3 regions of the Exiguobacterium sp. s11 genome follow, and region 1 is predicted to be linked to each of the others. Evidence: riboswitches for the same ligand, from Rfam matches in the RefSeq annotation. Region 1 holds a riboswitch; each other region holds the start of a gene.

Region 1 (6,929 bases):
ATGAATGTCATGTTGTCACCTCCGCTCGTGTTAAATCATGAACGATATCGTGGAACGTCTCAAACGGTGTATAGGCGATATCGTTCTCTTCACACAACGTGATCAGATAATCACGGGCATAGACACGATCCGCTTGTTTTGCGAGTTCGAAGTCCGTCACCGAGTCGCCGATGACGATGATGACGTCACCGTCTTTACGTAGTGTCCGGGCAACGGACGTTTTACAACAGCCGCACCCGTTCGTACAATGGGCATCGCAGGCGTTTGGCCAATCGATATGGACGAATGGACCACTGAAATCAGCGACGTTACAGTAAATCTGTTCTTGGTCGAGGAAGGGCGCTAAGATCGGTTCGACGAAAAAGTCCATTCCACCGCTGACGATCGAAAAATCGATGCCTTGACGACGACTGTACTGCAGTAACTCCGAAAATCCGTCGCGAATGACCGCACGCTCCAACAAAAAGTCAAGATAGGCTGTTTTTCCGTCAGACGGCAGAAGTGAGAACATTTGCCCGACACCACTCTGGATCGATAACGTCCGGTCGAGTACGCCGTGTTTCAACGGTTCGAAGTCACTCGCTGGCGCAAATGCCTGCATGAGTGCGATGATGTTATCCTGTGTCGTCACCGTCCCGTCGAAGTCACAAAGAATCCGTACGGTCATGACTTGATCCCCCAAGCGTCGAGGGCAATTCGTAATTCTTCATGACGCGATGCTGCCGTCGATAGGGATTCATTTGCGAGTGCCGCATCGAGTGCCTGACGGAAAGCAATGACGCCAGCCGCAGCACCTTGCGGATGACCATGTACGCCGCCACCGGCGTTGATGACGGAATCGATCCCGAAGTCCCGTACGAGTTGAGCGACGAGTCCAGGATGAATACCGGCTGAAGGAACCGGGAAGATCGATTTCGTCTGCCCGAGACGGGTCGCTTCGACCGCGATGCCACGGGCGACATCCTTTGGCAAAGCGACATTGCCGTAAGGAGACGGGAATAGCGTCAAGTCTGCTCCAGCAGCGCGCGGTAATGTGCCGAGTAAGACAGGAGCTGCGACTCCGTGATTCGGGCTAGCGATCAACGCACCGCTATATGCCGGATGATTGAAAATCGGAACGTTGATTTCCGGATCACTTGCCAGTTCGCGTAAGACGTCGAGTCCGTATGTGAAGGTATTCAGCAAGAAAGCAGTCGCTCCAGCATCAATCAATCGCTTGGCTTGATCCTTGAGCGTAAAGACGGGACCACTGAGTGTGATCGCATATAACGCACGTTTACCGGTCCGGTGGAAGTGAGCATCGATGACCTCACGTCCGATTCGTGCCCGGTCAATCGTCGGTGTCAACGGATTGTCGTATAGGATCTCATCGTCTTTGACGAGATCAATCCCACCAGCGAGTTGTCCTTCGAGTTGATCACGAAGGAACGATAAATCGCGTCCGATGACTCCTTTGAAGATGCTCATTAACAATGGGCGATCTTCGACACCGATCAAGGAACGGACCCCTTCGATCCCGAATTTCGCACCTGGAAAGTCCGACGTAAATGTATCGGGTAGTAGCAATTCCGTTAATTTGATTTCACCGTCGAGTGAGAGTTTCCCGAAGACGGTCGTCAGAATCGCAGAAAAGTCGCGCGATACGTTATGTTCCGGGTAACGAATCGTGATATATCCTTTGCCATCGCGCTCTTCGGTATGTACGACTTCCCCTTTGAACGAGGCGAGTTGTTGTTGTTCGAGATGATTCAGTTCCGTCCAAGAACCGACTGTCAGACCAAGCGCGAGTTGTTCAGCGCGCTGCTCGAGTCGATCACGGGCAGCCAATTGATAAGTAGCAGTGATATAAGCCATGTCTTTCCTCCTTCAACAAAAAAATGGTCTCTCGTCAGCGACAAGAGACCATGAATGATTCGAACGTGGACTCTTATCTGTCAGCTTAGTAGCTGCAAGAATTAGCACCGTGCCAAAAGGTCGGTTGCTGCGACATCGTAGGGCTTGTCCCTCCGTCTGCTCTTGATAAGAATTTGGATGAAATTGTGAAATCTAATTGCAATTTTTACATGAGAATCGTGACTTGTCAAACTATTTTTAGAAAATTTATTTTTTTGAAAATACTCTTTCTATAGATGACTTAAAAATGATGTCCGTTTCTGCTTGATTTCGATTTGACAGCGAGGAAGTCGATTGCGTAAGATTCAAATCAATATCACACACGACAACTACATACGACTCTTATCGCGAGTTGGCAGAGGGAATTGGCCCGATGACGCCGCAGCAACCGACCACTAGGCACGGTGCTACATCCAACAGACGTTTCGTCTGAGAGATAAGAGGACGCAGTGACTTTTGTGCGCCTCTTTTCGATGACGAAAAGAGGCGCTTTTTCGTGTATCACATAGGGGGAAACTGAGATGACATACAAAGCATTCACGGAACAGGACGCGATTGATCGTGTTCGGACATTAGGACTGATCGGCGACGGAACCGTCGAAGCAGAAGAGATTGGCGACGGGAATCTTAACCTTGTCTTTCGGATTCGAGAAGGCGAACATCGCTTGATTCTAAAACAAGCATTACCATATGCGAAGGTCGTCGGTGAGAGCTGGCCGTTATCGCTCGAGCGGGCGTGGATCGAGCAATCCGCACTCCGCGAATTCGCACGGCATGCCGTGCCGTTCGTACCACGTGTTTTTCATGCTAGTCACGAAGAAGCGTATACAGTCATGGAAGATCTTTCGCATTTGACGATCGTTCGAAGCGGTTTACTCGCAGGTGAACAGTATCCGTTGCTTGCGGAACATATCGGTTCTTATCTCGCTCGGACGTTATTCCATACATCGGACTTTGCGCTTGGTCCGGTTGAAAAGAAACGTGTCGCCCGAACGTACTACAATCCAGACTTGTGCGACATCACGGAAAAATTAATCTTCACGGATCCATTTCATGACGCGGAGACGAACGAGATTGAAGCCGGACTCGAAGAAGAGGTGGCACGTCTATGGGCAGACGATGAGTTGAAACGCGAAGTCGCAAAACTCGAAGCGCTCTTCATCACGAAAGGAGATGCATTGCTGCACGGCGATCTACATACAGGAAGCATCTTCGCCTCGGCGACGGAAACGAAAGTCATCGATCCAGAATTCGCCTTTTATGGTCCATTCGGATTTGATGTCGGGCAGTTCATTGCGCATCTATTCTTCGCAGCATATCCGGATTACCCTACACGACGTGACGCCCGAATCAAGGATATCGATACGTTCTGGCTGACGTTCGCTTCAACGTTCCGTGCGTTATGGGAACGGGAAGCCGTCGAACCATTCCAGGCATCAGGACTCGTCGATGATGTACTGAGCACGATCTTGCAGGATGCCCTTGGCTTTGCCGGTTGCGAATTGATTCGGCGGACGATTGGTCTTGCACCGGTCGCTGATTTAGAATCAATTGATTCAACGACGGAACGCTTAGAGCGGAAACGTCACGCGCTCCGTCTAGGAGCGGCGTTAATCAAACGCCGTACAGAATGCCGGACATTCGATGATTTACGAAACTTTGACGTAACGGAGGAACTTAGCCGATGACTACATTCGTTCAAAGTATCCGTTACGAAGACCGTGTCTTGACGATTCTCGATCAGACACGTCTACCGCAGGAAGAGCACTATGAAGTCATTGCTGATCTCGCGCAAGCCGTTGAGGCGATTAAACAACTGCGCGTTCGGGGCGCACCTGCGATCAGTTTATTTGGGGGATTCGTGCTCGTTCAAGAAGCATACCGGTTTGAAGCGGCGCTTCCGGTCTACAAGCAAGCCTTGCTTGAGACATCAGCGACGTTACTCGCGACACGACCGACGGCCGTCAATTTGCGAAATGTACTCAATCAGCTGAATCCAATCATTCAAGACGGGACTTCGGTAGAAGAGATTCGCGAACGGTTGGAAAAACGGACGGTCGCCTTATACGACCAGGATGCGCAGACGTCACGTCAAATCGGGATTCATGCACTGGAATTGTTCCAGTCAGGCGACCGGATCCTAACGATTTGTAATGCTGGATCGATTGCGACCGCTGCTTATGGAACGGCACTTGCGCCGTTCTACATCGCAAAAGAACGCGGCATCGAATTATCCGTTTTTGCGAGTGAGACGCGACCGTTACTGCAGGGAGCACGATTGACGACATGGGAGCTGCAACGTGCCGGCATCGATGTCACGTTAATTACGGACAACATGGTCGCCCATACGCTGAAAGAAAAACAGATCGATGCGATTATCGTCGGTGCCGACCGCATTACACGAAACGGCGATACGGCGAATAAAATCGGGACGTTCCAATTGGCATTGCTTGCTCAAGCTTTTGGTATTCCGTTTTACGTCGCAGCACCGCTCTCGACGTTCGACTTCTCGCTCGTTTCCGGAGACGCGATCGAAATCGAAGAACGTGATCCGCAAGAAGTGACGACTGTCCAAGGTATTGCGACAGCACCGGAAGGCGTCGCCGTCTTCAACCCGGCGTTTGATGTCACACCACACACATTCATCACGGGCATCATCACCGAACTTGGTGTCATCACGCAACCGAATGAAGAAACGATTGAACAATTAACAGGGCTTCAACCCCTCGGATAAGGAGATATGTCATGAAAAAACTAGCTTACGCCGTCCTAGCACCGGCACTGTTACTAACGGCTTGTGCGAATGGAGAAGCCACGACGACGAAGGTCGTCAAGGATGTACCAAAAGGGGTTCAATCGGACGTCAAGATCGCCGTCATCCGCAACCTAGCATCGGACGACCATACGAAACAATTCCTTGATGGCGCACGAAGTGAAGGCGAAGCGCTTGGCTTTAAGGTCAGCACGTTCATTTCGGAAGGTAACGACGTCAAGTTCAAGGAGCTGGTCGCGCAAGCGATTCAGCAAGATTATGATGGGCTCATCATCTCGCACGGTAAGGAAGACTACGCCTATGACATGATCAAACCAGCGGTCGACAAAGGACTGAAGGTCGTAACGTTCGATACGGTCACGAAGAAAAAAGGAACGACGTTAAAAGGTGTGACGGAAACGTTCCAAAACGATCATCAACTCGCGAAGCTATCGCTCGATGAAGTGACGAAGGTGACGGACAAAAAGCCGGTCCGTGTCATCAAACTCTGGTTCGGACCAGGTTTTGCTCCACTCGATCGTCGTCAGGAAATCTACAAGACGTACGAAGCAGACGGTAAGATCAAAACGCTTGAGACGGTTGGACCGACAAACTTCCAAGATGTCCAAGGGGATATCGCAACGAAGATGAATGCGATTCTCGCGAAATATCCGAAAGGAAGCATTGATGCGGTTTGGGGTGCATGGGACGAAGTTGCAAAAGGGGCTTACAAATCGCTCAAGGATAATAAACGTCAAGAAATCCCGCTGATCTCGATCGATGTCTCGAATCAGGATATCAACCTGATGCGTGAAAAAGGCAGTAACTGGGTCTCGACGAGTGCGGTGGATCCATTCTTGATTGGACAAACGGACATGCGATTACTGGCTAAGAAAATCGCTGGCGAGAAGACACCGGATAGCTTTGATCTCGACGCGAAACTCGTGGAGCAGAAGGCGTTGAAGCAGGATACGACGATGTACAATCTCGATACGATCATCAAAGGATGGAGTACATCGGACAAATTCAATGAACCGTGGATGGACCGGTTGCGTGACGTCCATAAGAAACAATGACGTCTACCAATCATCACTTGAAGATGACCGGGATTTCACTGGCGTTTCCGGGAGTGCAAGCCTTAAAACAAGTCTCGTTTGAAGTGAAATCCGGTGAAATCCACGCGCTTGTCGGTGCGAATGGTGCCGGTAAGTCGACGTTGATGAAAGTCTTATCCGGAGCGGAAACGGCGGACGAAGGAACGATTCGTCTCGACGGGAAGGAGTTGTCCATCACATCACCACGTGATGCGAAACAGATTGGAATCGACCTCGTCCAACAAGAGGTCGATGTGGCGCTTGTCCCGTATTTGACGGTCGCTGAGAATATCTGTCTCGATCTGTTGACGGACGGAACGATGACTGGCTTCGTATCCCAACGCCGTTACATACAGCGTGCCAAGGAAGCGTTAGCGACATTACAGGCGGATATTTCCATTAAGACACGTGTCGAGGAGTTGCGGCTTGCTGAAAAGCAACTCGTATTGATTGCCCGCGCCCTCGTCCAAGAACGCCGTTTTTTGATTTTTGATGAACCAACGGCACCGCTCAGTCAGGCGGAAACAAGCCATCTCTTTTCAGTCGTGCGTCGTTTAGCCGAACGAGGGCTTGGGATTATCTTCATCTCGCATCGTTTACAGGAACTATATGAGATTTGCGACTCCATCTCGGTCATGCGCGACGGTCAACTCATCTCACGACATCTTTTGACAGACATCACGAAGGAAGCTGTCGTTGAGCAAATGCTCGGGCGTCGGCTTACGTCTGTCGCGAAAACGTCACGGGTAAACGCGACGAACGTACTGACGGTCGAGAGTGCTACGAATGGGGACGTCCACAATATCTCCTTGACGGTTCAAGCAGGTGAAGTCGTTGGTATCGCGGGTCTTGTCGGTGCCGGTAAAACGGAATTATGCAAAGCATTGTTCGGTGATCGCCCGTTTCAGGAAGGGGAAGTTCGGATAGGTGGAAAAGCCCATCGCCTTCGCAATCCACAAGCTGCGATTCAAGCGGGAATCGGTCTCGTTCCAGAAGAACGACGAAAAGAAGGAATTCTTGTTGCCGATTCTGTCGCAGAAAACCTAACAGCAGCGGCAGCTCATGATTTCGTCAACCGCTGGGGGCTGATGGATCGTCGCAAAGAAGCAGATCAGGCATCGCAATGGGTCAAGGAGCTGGGCATTAAAGTGACAGACGTGAAACAGGAAGTAGGTCAACTATCCGGTGGG
Region 2 (6,929 bases), on a different contig from region 1:
ATAAAGAATAGGTGAAGAACATGCCAACAACTGATAAAAAAGATAAACCAGAACGTTCCTATACACTGGCTCAATTGAGCCAACTGACATTAAAAGAACTTTATGAAATCGCAAAGACGAAAAATGTCCCACAATACCGGGAAGCCCGTAAACGCGAGTTGATGTTCAAGATTTTAAAAGCACAGGCTGAATCGACTGGTCTTTATTTCCTCGAAGGGGTACTCGAAGTCATCCCTGGCAATCCACAAATGCAAAACGATGGTGGCTTTGGCTTCCTTCGTCCTATCAATTATTCCCAATCCTCTGAAGATATTTATATCGCAGCATCTCAAATCCGACGCTTTAATCTACGTAATGGTGATGTCGTCACAGGTAAAGTCCGTCCACCGAAGGAAAACGAACGGTTCCAAGGGTTACTTAGCGTGGAAGCCGTTAACGGTGAAGCACCGGATACTGCCCGTAACCGGTTATTTTTCCCGGCACTGACACCAATTTATCCGGACCGATTGATGCGACTTGAGACAGAACCACGCCATCTATCCGTTCGTGTCATGGATATGATTGCACCGGTTGGATTTGGTCAACGTGGTTTGATCGTCGCACCGCCAAAAGCAGGGAAGACGTCACTCCTTAAAGAAATCGCAAACTCGATTCAGGAGAATCATTCGGATGTCGAACTAATCATTCTCTTGATTGATGAGCGACCTGAGGAAGTAACGGACATTGAGCGTTCGGTTCCAGGAGCAGACGTCGTCAGCTCGACGTTTGACGAAACACCGGACAACCACGTCCGAATTTCTGAACTGGTCCTCGAGCGGGCGATGCGGCTTGTCGAACACAAGAAGGATGTCGTCATCTTGATGGATTCGATCACGCGTCTAACACGGGCCTATAACTTAACGGTACCGCAAAGTGGTCGGACGCTCTCGGGCGGAATTGATCCGGCTGCGTTCCATAAGCCAAAACGGTTCTTTGGTGCAGCGCGAAACATCGAACACGGTGGTAGTTTGACGATTCTTGCGACAGCACTCGTCGAGACAGGATCGCGCATGGATGACGTCATCTATGAGGAATTCAAAGGAACTGGCAACATGGAACTGCATCTCGATCGTAAGTTGTCAGAGCGTCGAATCTTCCCAGCGATCGACATTCGGAAGTCCGGTACACGGAAGGAAGAACTGTTGCTTCCGAAAGAGCAGCTTGATGCGCTTTGGGCGATTCGCCGGACGATGAACGAGTCGAACGAGTTCGTCGATACGTTCCTGCGTAAGATTCGTGATACGAAAAATAATGAAGAATTTTTCGTCGTACTTGAGAAAGAACAGAAGAAGGCGGTCCGACGCGCGCCAGCTAAACCACGTACCGTCAAGAAGGAAACGACGACAGAAAAATAACTATTGCGACGCATAAAAAAATCGTTTAGTATAGGAAGGTAACTTACTCTGGCTCAGCAAATGAACCAGGGCGGAAGGAGAGAAATCAACCATGAAACAAGGAATTCACCCTAACTACAACAAAGTAGTATTTATGGATTCAACGACTGAGTACAAATTCTTAAGCGGTTCTACTCGTTCTTCGAACGAAACGATCACTTGGGAAGATGGTAACGAGTACCCACTCATCCGTGTGGATGTGTCTTCAGACTCGCACCCATTCTACACAGGTCGTCAAAAGTTCAACGCGGCAGATGGTCGTGTCGATCGCTTCAACAAAAAATACGGCCGCAAGTAATTACTTGTTGGTTCTTAAAAAACAGCCTGCCTCCATTACGGAAGCAGGCTGTTTTTGTATAGACTGAATTGTGAACGATAAGTGAGATACGTCTTCAAGACGAACGAGAAGGCGATTCCGCCAGCAATCCCGATTAAATAGGGCATGACTTCCGGATGTGCCAAGACATAGTCCATGACTTTATGGAACGAGAGATGGCGGCCGACGAAGTAACCGGCACCTAAGAACACGCTGATCCAAATCAAGGCACCTGTATACGCATAACTCGCAAAAACGCGAAACGGCATTTTTGAGACGCCTGCAAAAAAGGCAGAGAGTTGGCGGAGACCAGGTATGTAGTAACCGATGATCAAGACCGATTTTCCGTAACGACGAAAACCGGCTTCAGCGGAAAGAATATGTTTTTCTGAGATACGCATTTTCGGTCCAACGCGGTGTAGTAGTGGCATACCGAGTTTTAATCCGAGTAAATAGCTGATCGTCATCCCGATGCAACTGCCGGCGTAAGCGGCGAGAATCGTACCGACGAGTGGTAGATTGCCTTGATGCATCCAAAATCCGGACAAAACGAGCAGGGTCTCATCAGGAACCGGCAATCCCACGATACCACCTGCGAGAAGGACGGAGAGACCAAGGGCACCATATTGGTGCAGGATGTCATGTAAGAGATGATGAATCGGGGACACCTTCTTTCGTGAGAATCTTCTTCTTCAGTGTACAGGAAATAGGGGGCAGTTGGAATGAAAGGACAAAAATTCTAGGGAAAGAAAAAATGAATTTTGATTTCCGGAAGTCAACCCTTTTTCTCGATACCGTTTCGGGCTATACTCGTTAAAGTGACTATTTTTAGAGGACGGTGTCGGACGATGATGCATGTAATAAATCAGTACGGCTGGATCGAAGTAATTTGTGGCAGTATGTTTTCCGGGAAATCGGAAGAGTTGATTCGTCGTGTCAGACGGGCGCAGTACGGCAAACTGCCCGTGCAAGTATTCAAGCCGGCAATCGACGACCGGTACCATGAAGAGCATGTCGTCTCTCACGTTGGCAACTCTGTCGTAGCGATTCCGATGGCGACGAGTCGTGATCTCTACGCGGCAGTAGCAGAAGAAACACAAATCGTTGGCATTGATGAAGTTCAATTCTTTGATGATGAGATCGTACAAGTCATCGAAGCACTCGCACAAGACGGAAAACGCGTCATTTGTGCAGGCCTTGATCAAGATTTCCGGGCAGAGCCATTCGGGAAAATGCCTGAATTACTGGCGCGTGCAGAATTCGTGACGAAGCTACAAGCCATCTGTCTTTCATGTGGGGATCCGGCTTCCCGGACACAACGTTTGATTGACGGGAAACCAGCGAACTACGATGATCCGATCATCCTAGTCGGAGCGTCGGAATCGTATGAGCCACGTTGCCGTCATTGCCATGAGGTACCTGGAAAACCGAAGCCGCTCCAATCGGTGCAGCACCAAGAAAATTAAAAAAAGACGTACCGATGATGGTCATCCTTTGATGTAGCAGCTATTTGCTTCCATATGGAAACGAATAGCTGTTTTTTTGATTCAGCCTGTTTCTTGCGAAAACTGACACGATTGTTCGATAAAGCGAATCGTCTCACGAACAATCAAATCCTGATCATGATCGAGTGTCGCAACGTGATACGAGTTCAGTAAACAGTAGCTTCGTTTATCATTTGTTCCGATGTGCTGGTGCAGATAATCCGAGCTCGAAGGTGGAACGACGTGATCGGTCGCTGAGTAAAGAATCAATGTCGGTAGAAGGATCGATCCAAGGCGTCCTTTTGTTTCATCCATTAGGCGAACAAGTTCGAACGCACAACGGCTCGGAACAAGATCATAGATGATTTCAAAGGCTGCTCGCTTAATGTCCGGTGCGCCTTCCGGTAAATACTCTGGACCGTCCTCGAACGAAAGTGATTCATAGGATGGAACGGAGAGTGCGGCATTGATCGTAATGATGCCGGCAAACGGAATCCCGTCAGCGGCGAGCGACAGCGCAAGCGTCGCACCCATCGATTGACCGATGACGAAGACTTGATCGCATGTTTCTTGTAAACGTTCATAGCCGTCTTGCAGGCTTTGCTTCCAACATCGAGCAGTCGATTGTTCGAACTCGCGGACGTTCGTTCCATGTCCACGTAAGCGCGGGGCATAGACGGTAAAACCTTCAGCAGCGAATGCCTCACCGACGTCCCGGACACTTTGCGGAGTGGCGTTAAAACCATGACAGATTAGAATGCCGATCGATCCACCTTGAAAATAAAACGCTTCAGCACCAGTCAATACAGGATAGTTCATCATTACTATTTTTCCTCCATTCATGAAAAAAACTCGTCGACGTCACTTCTTGGACGCCCACGAGTTTTTCACCGTATCATCCAAAGCCGCGCTTTGCTGGTCGGAGCACCTTACAAATTGCAGGTTGCCGTGAAGTCATAGAGCCAGGTCTCTCGTTCACTCTTGATAAATATCATATTGGAATTGTCGGAATAATCATTGAAACGATGGTAGCACGACCAAAAATGACTTGTCAAATCTTTCTTGACGAATCGTGATCCGTTCATTAAGCTAATTCATAACTTGTAAATCCATCGATATGCGCCAAATGGATTATTTTTGCAAAGTTGGTTGACTTTTAAAGTTTCGACCCGTAATGTAAAAATTAGTTTTACGACATAAGCAACAACGCAACAACACACATACGAATTTCATACCGCAATACTTATCCAGAGAGGTGGAGGGACTGGCCCTACGAAACCTCGGCAACAGACTCATTATGAGCACTGTGCCAATTCCATCAGACAGATGTCTGAGAGATGAGTGGAGTGGATTCTGCCACTGTGCGGATCCAGGTCTCTTCTTGTTTCTCAAGAAGGGACCTTTTTTGTTGAATGAAGGGGGAAAACGGAATGATTGCATTTCATCAAGTCAAAAAAACGTACGTCACGAAAGATCAGACGATTGCAGCGCTCGACGGTGTCGACCTGACGATCGAGAAAGGCGAAATCTTTGGTGTCATCGGCTTTAGCGGTGCCGGGAAAAGTTCACTGCTCCGCTGTGTCAATCTGTTAGAACGACCGACGTCAGGAACGGTGACGGTCGATGGGGAAGATTTAACGCAACTGTCTCCGAAAAAATTACGCCAAGCAAAACAACGGATTGGAATGATCTTTCAGCACTTCAATCTATTGAATGCGAACACGGTCTTTACGAACGTTGCAAAACCACTCGTTCTCGCAGGCGTCAAGAAAGATGAGATTCGCCGTCGGGTGACGGAGTTGCTCGAATTCGTCGATCTCGCGGACAAGGCGGATCATTATCCAGATCAATTGTCGGGTGGGCAGAAACAGCGCGTTGGTATCGCCCGGGCACTCGCGACGCAACCTTCCGTCCTTTTATGTGACGAAGCGACGTCAGCACTTGATCCCCAGACGACACATCATATTCTTCAGTTATTAAAACGGATCAATGCCGAGTACGGGATCACGATTCTTTTGATTACCCACGAGATGGGCGTCATCCGGGAGATTTGCGATCGTGTAGCCGTCATCGAAGCTGGGAAGCTAATCGAGTCAGGAACGGTCTTTGATGTCTTTTCAAACCCGCAGACTGAGACAGCGAAAAATTTCGTTCGCTCCGTCATGCATGACGAGATTCCAGCGTCGATTCGTCAGTTGATCGAGTCCCGGAATGCGCATCCAATCTATAAGATTCACTTCCTTGGACATCACACCGGACAACCACTCTTATCGCAAGTCGCAAAACGCTTCGACGTCGATGTCAATATCCTGCACGGTAGCATCACGGAGTTGCAGGAGACGCCGTTCGGCACATTACTCGTTGAACTGATCGGTGAGACGACAGAAGTGAAACGTGCCTTACACTACATCGATCAGGCACAGGTAACCGTTGAGGAGGTGCTCGCTGATGCTAGTTAACTACAGTGATATTTGGACAGCATTTTTGCAGACGATGACGATGGTATCCGTTTCGCTCTTGTTCTCGACCTTGATCGGCTTGCCACTCGGTATCCTGCTTGTCGTCACGCGAAAAGGAGCATTGCTTGAAAATGTCCCGCTGTTCACGTTCTTCAACAGTATCGTCAATATTTTCCGCTCGATTCCGTTCATCATCTTACTCGTCGCAATCATCCCGTTGACGCGCTTGATCGTTCAGACATCGATCGGAACAGAAGCCGCAATCGTTCCGCTCGTCTTTTACGCTGCACCGTACATGGCGCGTCTGATCGAGAGTTCTTTACTCGAAGTCGATAAAGGCGTTCTTGAAGCAGCAGAAGCGATGGGCGCGACACCGTTTCAAACGATTTTCCGCTTCCTCCTACCGGAAGCACTCGGTTCACTCATCCTGAACTTAACGATCGCGACGGTCGGCTTGATCGGGGCGTCGGCGATGGCAGGCGCCATCGGTGGTGGCGGTTTGGGTGACTTAGCAATTACTTACGGCTATCAACGGTTTGATACGAAAGTCATGATCATCACGGTCGGGATTCTCGTCATCTTAGTCCAAGGCTTACAGACGACAGGCAACATCGTCGCACGAAAAATCAGAAGACATTAATCAAGGGAGCGATTCAGTCATGAAAAAAGCAGTAGCAATTGGAGCAACACTCACGACGATTTTATTTGCCGGGTGCGCAGCATCAGGAGAAGACGAAAAGACGATCAAGCTCGGTGTCAGCGGTTCAGACACACAAGTTTGGGATTATGTCGCCAAAAAAGCAGAGAAGGAAGGCATCAAAATCGAACTCGTCAAGTTCTCCGATTATGTCCAGCCGAACATGGCACTGGCTGAGGGTGAGATCGACGCCAATGCCTTCCAGACGATTTCCTACTTCAACGCTTTCAAGAAAGAACATAACTTGAAGCTATCGCCGATTGCGACGACTGTCATCGCACCGATGGGGATCTACTCGGATAAATACAAGGATGTCAAAGATATTCCAAATGGCGGAAAAATCGCTGTTCCGAACGAAGCGACGAACATGGGACGCGCCCTCTTGTTACTGCAAGAAGCAGGTCTGATCAAGCTACCGGACGACTTCGATGGCAACGGTTCGGTCGATAAGATCGTCGAGAATCCGAAAAAGCTGAAAATCGTTCCGATCGTCGCTGGACAAACGCCACGCGTCTTACCGGACGTCGCGGCATCAATCAT
Region 3 (6,929 bases), on a different contig from region 1:
GTCCGCTGTCTTACAGATGATGCTCATGATGTGATTTTAGGAATGGCACGAAGGAATACGACGCCTGCTAACAGAATCAATCCAATCAATGTCAAGAAGACCGCTGACATACCGGATAAATCGTAGATCAACCCTCCGACGGTCGGACTGATCATCCGTCCCGCTGAAGCGGCAATATTGACGTATCCCTGGAACTCTCCTTCTTTTCCGATTGGCGCGAGTCTCGCCGCCATAGCAGGAACCGCTGGCCAGATGAACATCTCACCAATCGTCAAAATGATCATCGCGACGAGGAACATCTTGAAGCCGCCTGCGAACGGAACGATCAGATAAGACAAGAGGAAGATTCCTGTACCGGTCATCAATTGTCGCTTCAAGTCATCTCCAAACCACCGGAGAATTGGTGTTAATAAAGGTTGTGCGAACACGATGAGTGCTCCGTTGATCGTCCAAAGAATCGAGTACTCGGAAATCGTGACACCGAGCGATTTCGTGTGTACGGCAAAGGTTCCTTGCCATTGCACATAAACGAACCAAAGTAAGGCATACCCGATCGAGACGAGCAACATCGTCCGTGCCGCACCGCGCGCAAGGGGTGTGCGTGTCGTTTCGATCTCGTCATGTGCCGCATGCATCCGCGCTGGTGCCTGAATCCAGGATAAACCGACTAACAAAATGATGGCAAAGGCGATGTAGAGGACGAGATTGGCGATGAAGATGTACTGAATCGAAAAGGCAGCGATTTGACCACTGACTGCTGTCCCGAGCGCTACACCGACGTTTTGTGCGACATAGATCGCATTAAAGGCACGGCGCCCGCCTTCCGGCCAGATGACACCCGTCATCGCGTAGATCGTCGGAAAAACCATCCCACCGACGAATCCAATCAATCCAAGCATCGCGACGTATCCGAGGTACGTCTGATGAAATAGCAACAAGCCAACGGAAGACAGGACAAGTCCGATGACACTGATGACAAGCGTCTTCTTGCCACCGAGACGGTCAAACGCTTTTCCACCTAAGTAGTTTCCGACGATTGCTAAGGCAGAGTTGACGAACAATGCCATCCCTGCTTTTGTCATCGACTCTCCTAAATATTCATGAATATATAATGTATTAAACGGCCATAAAAAAGAGGATCCCGTCGTATTGATGGCCATCGCAAGGACGAGGATCCAGACCGCTTTTGGTAATTTTGGCATACCTGTGGTCCTCCTATTTCATTCTCAACCTTGCCACTTTACGCAATCCGTCCCCTAACTGTCAAGCTACTTCGCTTTTCGTCAACGAATCAAAAAATGATATAATGCAGAAAGAATCTTGCACATACTGAACCATTACTAGAAAAACAGACTATAGGAACAGGAGTCTATGCCATGTCACTTGCCCGTGTATTACCTTATACGAAACAATTACTCGAGTCCGTTATCGAGCCCGGAGACTGCGTCGTCGATATGACTGCCGGAAATGGACATGATACACAGTTTTTAGCAGAACGTGTCGGTCCAGAAGGAAGGGTTCTTGCGTTCGACGTCCAGGCACAAGCCATTGAGGAGTCGACGCGACGTCTCGACGAAGCCGGAATGTTAGCACGCGTCGACCTTTACCATGAAAGCCACATCCATGTCGGTGCCCGTCTTTCGGACGAACAACGTCCTGTCCGCGCTGGTGTCTTCAATCTCGGATACCTGCCTGGAAGCGACAAATCAATCACGACGACCGGAGAAGAGACGCTTGAAGCACTCGATGCCCTCCTCCCGGTCCTCGCTCCCGGCGGTCTTGTCGTCCTCGTCGTCTATCACGGTCACTTGGAAGGAAAACGAGAACGTGACGCTGTCCTCGATTACGTCACAGCCCTTGATCAGCAAGATTATGCCGTTCTCCAGTATCGCTTCTTGAACCAACAAAATCATCCCCCGTTCATCATCGCGATCGAGAAAAAAGTACGCGGATGATGGGCACAAAAAAGTGATGCCCCTTTTTTAGAGGCATCACTTTTGTTATTTCATTCTTCAACAAGCTTAAAGAACAACATTAATTTTTCTGCAAACCGTGTGTTCAACCGTTCGAAACTAAAATGCGGAAAACCGTGTAGACGTTGTAAGTAAATCTGATCGCCACCCATTTTCCGGCATACTTCAAGTGTCAGCTTGACGTCTGCGAACTGATCGTCCGGTGCATAAAAACAAGCCAAGTTCACACGCGGCAGTTTTTTTCGTTCTTCGTCATGTACGACGATCTCTTCTTCGATTTCCCGGTACTGTGCATAGGTCAGTTCACCGATGCGAACGGTATCTTCCGTACTTTGACCAAACGGCAACGTACCGAGTGGCGCATCGGGCCGGAAACGATCGAACGCACTTGCGAAGACTTGTTTGACGCCTCCGAGTTGTTTCGAAGGGTGCCAATCAAACAACGGTGAAATGAATGCAAGGCTTGCTACCGGTAATTCATATTCTTGCAACAGACGATTGACGACGAGTGCGCCCATGCTACAGGCGACGATATGAATCGGTAGCTTGCGTTTCCCGGCTTCACGTAATGCTTCTTTTAACAGTTGACCATGTTCTTCAAACGAGATACGACGTGGGGCGTCGACGAGCAATACTTCATACTCTCGTTCGAGTACCCGAATCAAAGCTTCACTCGGACGGGCACGCAGTTGTAACGGATAGACTAATACGATGATTCCTGTTGGTTGTTCAACCACAAACTCACCTCTTCACTTCATACTTCCTATTTACGATACCTTATTTCAAACGCACACAAAACCGTCCCAAGACGGATTTCACGAGGCGACATGGCGAAGGCGAATGACAGATTCTACTTGCCCAAAGACTTCTTCCGTCATCTCACTGAGTTCTTCAAAACCGAATGAGGTCAAGAACTGACGCGCTTTATAGTTACGTGCCTCCACATATACTTCGAGTGGGACGGCTCCTTGTCGTTCGAGTTCACGGATCAATCGTCGTCCGATTCCGTTTTGCTGATATTTCGGTAAGACGTACAGACGAATGATTTCCCACGTTCCCTCAACATCAACAGCATGAATGAAACCGACGATTTCCTCATCGATGATTCCGACATAAAAATACTCTCCCCGTGCTTCTTCTGCCGTCCGAATCGCACGAACAACCTCCTCTTGCGGATACGCTTCCTGCACGAAATGCGCTTTCGAGCGCTCGGAATAGATTTCTGCGTACGTATCCAACCAGGATGTGACGGCAATGTCATGAATACGTCCTGCATCGGCTGGAATAGCTTCGCGTATTTCCATAATCGGAACCCCCCTTTGTATTCATACGAATCGACTCATGTACTTTTACCCTCTTCTAGAAAAAACATTCGTTTCCTGCAAAGTTCCACGTAAACAAAAAAGTCCGAAAACCCGCGTAGGGTTCTCGGACTTTTTGATTATGCGAAACGTTTTGCCTGTTCTTCAAGAACTGCTGCTTTATCTGTTTGCTCCCATGGAAGCTCAACATCTGTACGACCGAAGTGACCGTATGCAGCTGTTTGACGATAGATCGGACGACGGAGATCAAGCATGTTGATGATTCCAGCCGGACGAAGATCGAAGTTTTCAGCAACCAATTCGACGAGTTGTGCTTCAGGAAGTTTTCCTGTACCGAATGTATCAACCGCGATTGATACCGGGTGCGCGACACCGATTGCGTACGCGAGTTGAACTTCTGCTTTGTCTGCAAGACCTGCAGCAACGAGGTTCTTCGCGACGTAACGTGCTGCGTATGCAGCTGAACGGTCGACTTTTGTTGGATCTTTACCAGAGAATGCTCCACCGCCATGGCGTGCGTATCCACCATACGTATCAACGATGATCTTACGACCCGTCAATCCAGCATCTCCTTGTGGTCCGCCGATGACGAAACGACCAGTTGGATTGATGAAGAATTTCGTTGCTGCGTCGATGTATTCAGCCGGGATGACCGGTGTGATGACGTGTTCTTTCAAGTCAGCTTGAATTTGCTCAAGCGTAACTTCTTCCGCGTGTTGTGTCGAGATGACGATCGTATCGACACGAACCGGCTCGTTGTTCTCGTTGTATTCGACCGTGACTTGTGTTTTTCCGTCCGGACGAAGGTAGTCGAGTTGACCGTTTTTACGCACTTCTGCCAAACGGCGTGCGAGACGGTGTGAAAGCGAGATTGGAAGTGGCATGAGTTCTGGTGTTTCTTTCGTTGCGTAACCGAACATGAGACCTTGGTCTCCTGCACCGATTGCATCAATTTCTGCATCAGACATGCTACCTTCACGTGCTTCAAGCGCTTGGTCTACACCAAGAGCGATGTCTGCTGATTGCTCATCGATTGATGTCAATACAGCACATGTGTCCGCGTCGAAACCGTATTTCGCGCGTGTATAACCGATCTCACGAATCGTTTCACGAACGACTTTTGGAATGTCGACGTAAGTGGATGTCGTGATCTCACCTGCAACGAGAACGAGACCTGTTGTAACAGAAGTTTCTGCCGCAACACGCGCGTTTGGATCCGCTGCGAGGATTGCATCAAGAATTGAATCCGAAATTTGGTCACAGATTTTATCTGGATGACCTTCAGTGACTGACTCCGACGTGAATAGTCGGCGATTAAGGTTTGTCATGTATGACCCTCCCAAAAAAGAATTTGACGGTGTACTCATTTCCCCTAGTTGAGTGGGACGGTAAAATGAAAAAAACCTTTCCAAGTCCAAAAAATGGTCAGGGAAAGGTTGTGCGTTCTTCCTTTACCCTCTTATCGTTCGAAGTGTTTACTTCGCTTCAGGAGAGCACCTTTTCCCTCATTAATATGTGAATTAATGTAGGACGGTTGCCGGGTTTCTTCGGGCCTTGTTCCCTCCACCTGCTCAGAATAAGAGTATCCGTTACGAATTACATGATATAAAGTTGTAACTACTCTGTCAAGCAAGGTTTCAAATTCTAGTCGAAACTTTTTGAAAGAGATGTTAAACTGTTAATGCTGAAAGCGTTTCCAGATAAATAGAAATCAGCACTAGAAAATGATTGCTCTCTCTTTAGTATGTCATATATAATAAATGTGTCATACTAAATACAGTGAGCCAAAACCAACGTAGGGGAAAGGTGGGGTCAGGATGCCGATGACGGTCCTGAATATCGAAGAACTACTCAAGAAAGAGCATGTGTTCAAACAACTATCTGTTGCTGAACTTGTCGAACATGCGATTCGAAACGAAGAAGGTGTCCTTGCTGAGAACGGCGCATTATCTGTAGAAACGGGGAAATTTACAGGTCGTTCACCAAAAGATAAGTTCATCGTCCGTGATTCTTCCTGCGAGTCTCACATTGATTGGGGTCATGTCAACCAACCAATGGATGGAGACAAATTTGAACAATTGTTGCAAAAGGTTCTTCGTTACATGAACGAAGCTGATCATCTTTACTACACAGAAGCTGCTGCTGGAGCAGATACGCACTTCACCCTTCCGGTCCGTGTGCTCACACAATATGCTTGGCATAACCTGTTTGCCAAACAACTCTTTTTACGCGAGTATCCTGAAGTGGCTGCCTTCGAACCGTTCACGGTCGTCTACGCGCCACATTTCAAAGCAGATCCTACCGTTGACGGAACGAACTCCGAGACGTTCATCGCGATGTCGTTCGAACACCGAATCGTCTTGATTGGTGGAACGGAATACGCTGGAGAAATCAAAAAGTCGATCTTTTCCGTCATGAACTACCTCTTACCACAAGAAAACGTCCTTTCGATGCACTGCTCGGCAAACGTCGGACACGAAGGCGACGTCGCCTTGTTCTTCGGTCTATCTGGTACTGGTAAGACCACCCTTTCAGCCGATGATAGCCGTCAATTGATCGGTGACGATGAGCATGGTTGGTCGCACGATGGTGTCTTCAACATCGAAGGCGGATGTTACGCGAAGACGGTCAATCTATCGCGTGAAAAAGAACCGCAAATCTTTGACGCGATCCGTTTCGGAACCGTCCTTGAGAACGTCGTACTCGACGAAGCCCGTCATCCTGATTACGATGATACATCGTTGACGGAAAATACGCGTGCTGCTTATCCGATTACGGCAATCGATAACATCGCTGTTCCGTCACGCGCTGGTCATCCGAAGACGATTGTCTTCTTGACAGCTGATGCGTACGGCGTCTTGCCTCCGATCAGCAAATTGACGAAAGAACAAGCGATGTATCACTTCCTATCAGGATATACATCAAAACTCGCTGGAACAGAACGTGGGGTCACGGAACCAGAAGCGACCTTCTCGACGTGCTTCGGTTCACCATTCCTTCCACTGATGCCTGAAAAGTATGCGACGATGCTCGGCGAATTGATTGATCGTCATGGTGTTACCGTTTATCTCGTCAACACGGGCTGGACAGGCGGTGCTTACGGAACAGGTAGCCGCATGAAGCTATCTTATACACGGACGATGGTCAACGCTGCCGTTAACGGCACACTTGCAACGATTCCAACAGAAGAACACCCGATCTTTGGACTTCATATGCCGCTCGAAGTTCCTGGTGTTCCAAGTGAGTTACTCAACCCGGTACGCGTCTGGTCGAATCCGGACGAATACGACACACAAGCGCGTTCGCTTGCTGAGAAATTCCAGAACAATTTCCTTCGTTTCGAGAGTGCGACGGATGCGATCAAGTCAGCTGGTCCGCGCCTATAAAGTAGAGTTTTCTGACTTGCATCAAAAAGATAGACACCGAATTTACATCAAGTAACTAAAAAATCTGAGTCCGGTCTTCACGGACTCAGATTTTTTAGTTACTCCTTAATCCTTAGAAATTCTTCCTATTAGGCGATTCGAGACGAATAAAAACGTGTAATCCTACTCAGTTAAGAGAATGATTACACGTCGTCTTATGTCTAGAAAAAAGTCTTCAAACTCTTTTTTAGTTATATGATCGAGTCTGA

The links. Region 1 has a riboswitch for S-adenosylmethionine ahead of KNQ12_RS11080 (2,3-diketo-5-methylthiopentyl-1-phosphate enolase). Riboswitches for the same ligand answer to the same signal wherever they lie in the genome.
Region 2: another riboswitch for S-adenosylmethionine. It lies ahead of KNQ12_RS07255 (methionine ABC transporter ATP-binding protein); the one in region 1 lies ahead of KNQ12_RS11080 (2,3-diketo-5-methylthiopentyl-1-phosphate enolase).
Region 3: another riboswitch for S-adenosylmethionine. It lies ahead of metK (methionine adenosyltransferase); the one in region 1 lies ahead of KNQ12_RS11080 (2,3-diketo-5-methylthiopentyl-1-phosphate enolase).

What each region holds. Positions count from the first base shown of each region.
Region 1 covers NZ_JACSNF010000003.1:11,467-18,395, reverse strand. Annotated here, with positions in the region: gene KNQ12_RS11090 (methylthioribulose 1-phosphate dehydratase) at 1-11, opposite strand, end outside; gene KNQ12_RS11085 (2-hydroxy-3-keto-5-methylthiopentenyl-1-phosphate phosphatase) at 8-667, opposite strand; gene KNQ12_RS11080 (2,3-diketo-5-methylthiopentyl-1-phosphate enolase) at 664-1,854, opposite strand; SAM riboswitch class I at 1,925-2,026, opposite strand; SAM riboswitch class I at 2,233-2,336, shown strand; gene mtnK (S-methyl-5-thioribose kinase) at 2,415-3,581, shown strand; gene mtnA (S-methyl-5-thioribose-1-phosphate isomerase) at 3,578-4,627, shown strand; gene KNQ12_RS11065 (sugar ABC transporter substrate-binding protein) at 4,639-5,721, shown strand; gene KNQ12_RS11060 (sugar ABC transporter ATP-binding protein) at 5,718-6,929, shown strand, end outside.
Region 2 covers NZ_JACSNF010000001.1:1,387,862-1,394,790, reverse strand. Annotated here, with positions in the region: gene rho (transcription termination factor Rho) at 21-1,394, shown strand; gene KNQ12_RS07275 (type B 50S ribosomal protein L31) at 1,486-1,731, shown strand; gene KNQ12_RS07270 (DedA family protein) at 1,767-2,417, opposite strand; gene KNQ12_RS07265 (thymidine kinase) at 2,601-3,215, shown strand; gene KNQ12_RS07260 (alpha/beta hydrolase) at 3,297-4,055, opposite strand; SAM riboswitch class I at 4,123-4,224, opposite strand; SAM riboswitch class I at 4,474-4,577, shown strand; gene KNQ12_RS07255 (methionine ABC transporter ATP-binding protein) at 4,664-5,692, shown strand; gene KNQ12_RS07250 (methionine ABC transporter permease) at 5,682-6,332, shown strand; gene KNQ12_RS07245 (MetQ/NlpA family ABC transporter substrate-binding protein) at 6,352-6,929, shown strand, end outside.
Region 3 covers NZ_JACSNF010000001.1:940,627-947,555, forward strand. Annotated here, with positions in the region: gene KNQ12_RS05110 (MDR family MFS transporter) at 24-1,202, opposite strand; gene mnmM (tRNA 5-(aminomethyl)-2-thiouridylate-methyltransferase MnmM) at 1,356-1,955, shown strand; gene KNQ12_RS05120 (serine aminopeptidase domain-containing protein) at 2,006-2,710, opposite strand; gene KNQ12_RS05125 (GNAT family N-acetyltransferase) at 2,789-3,277, opposite strand; gene metK (methionine adenosyltransferase) at 3,415-4,623, opposite strand; SAM riboswitch class I at 4,752-4,878, opposite strand; gene pckA (phosphoenolpyruvate carboxykinase (ATP)) at 5,113-6,681, shown strand; gene KNQ12_RS05140 (EAL and HDOD domain-containing protein) at 6,912-6,929, opposite strand, start outside.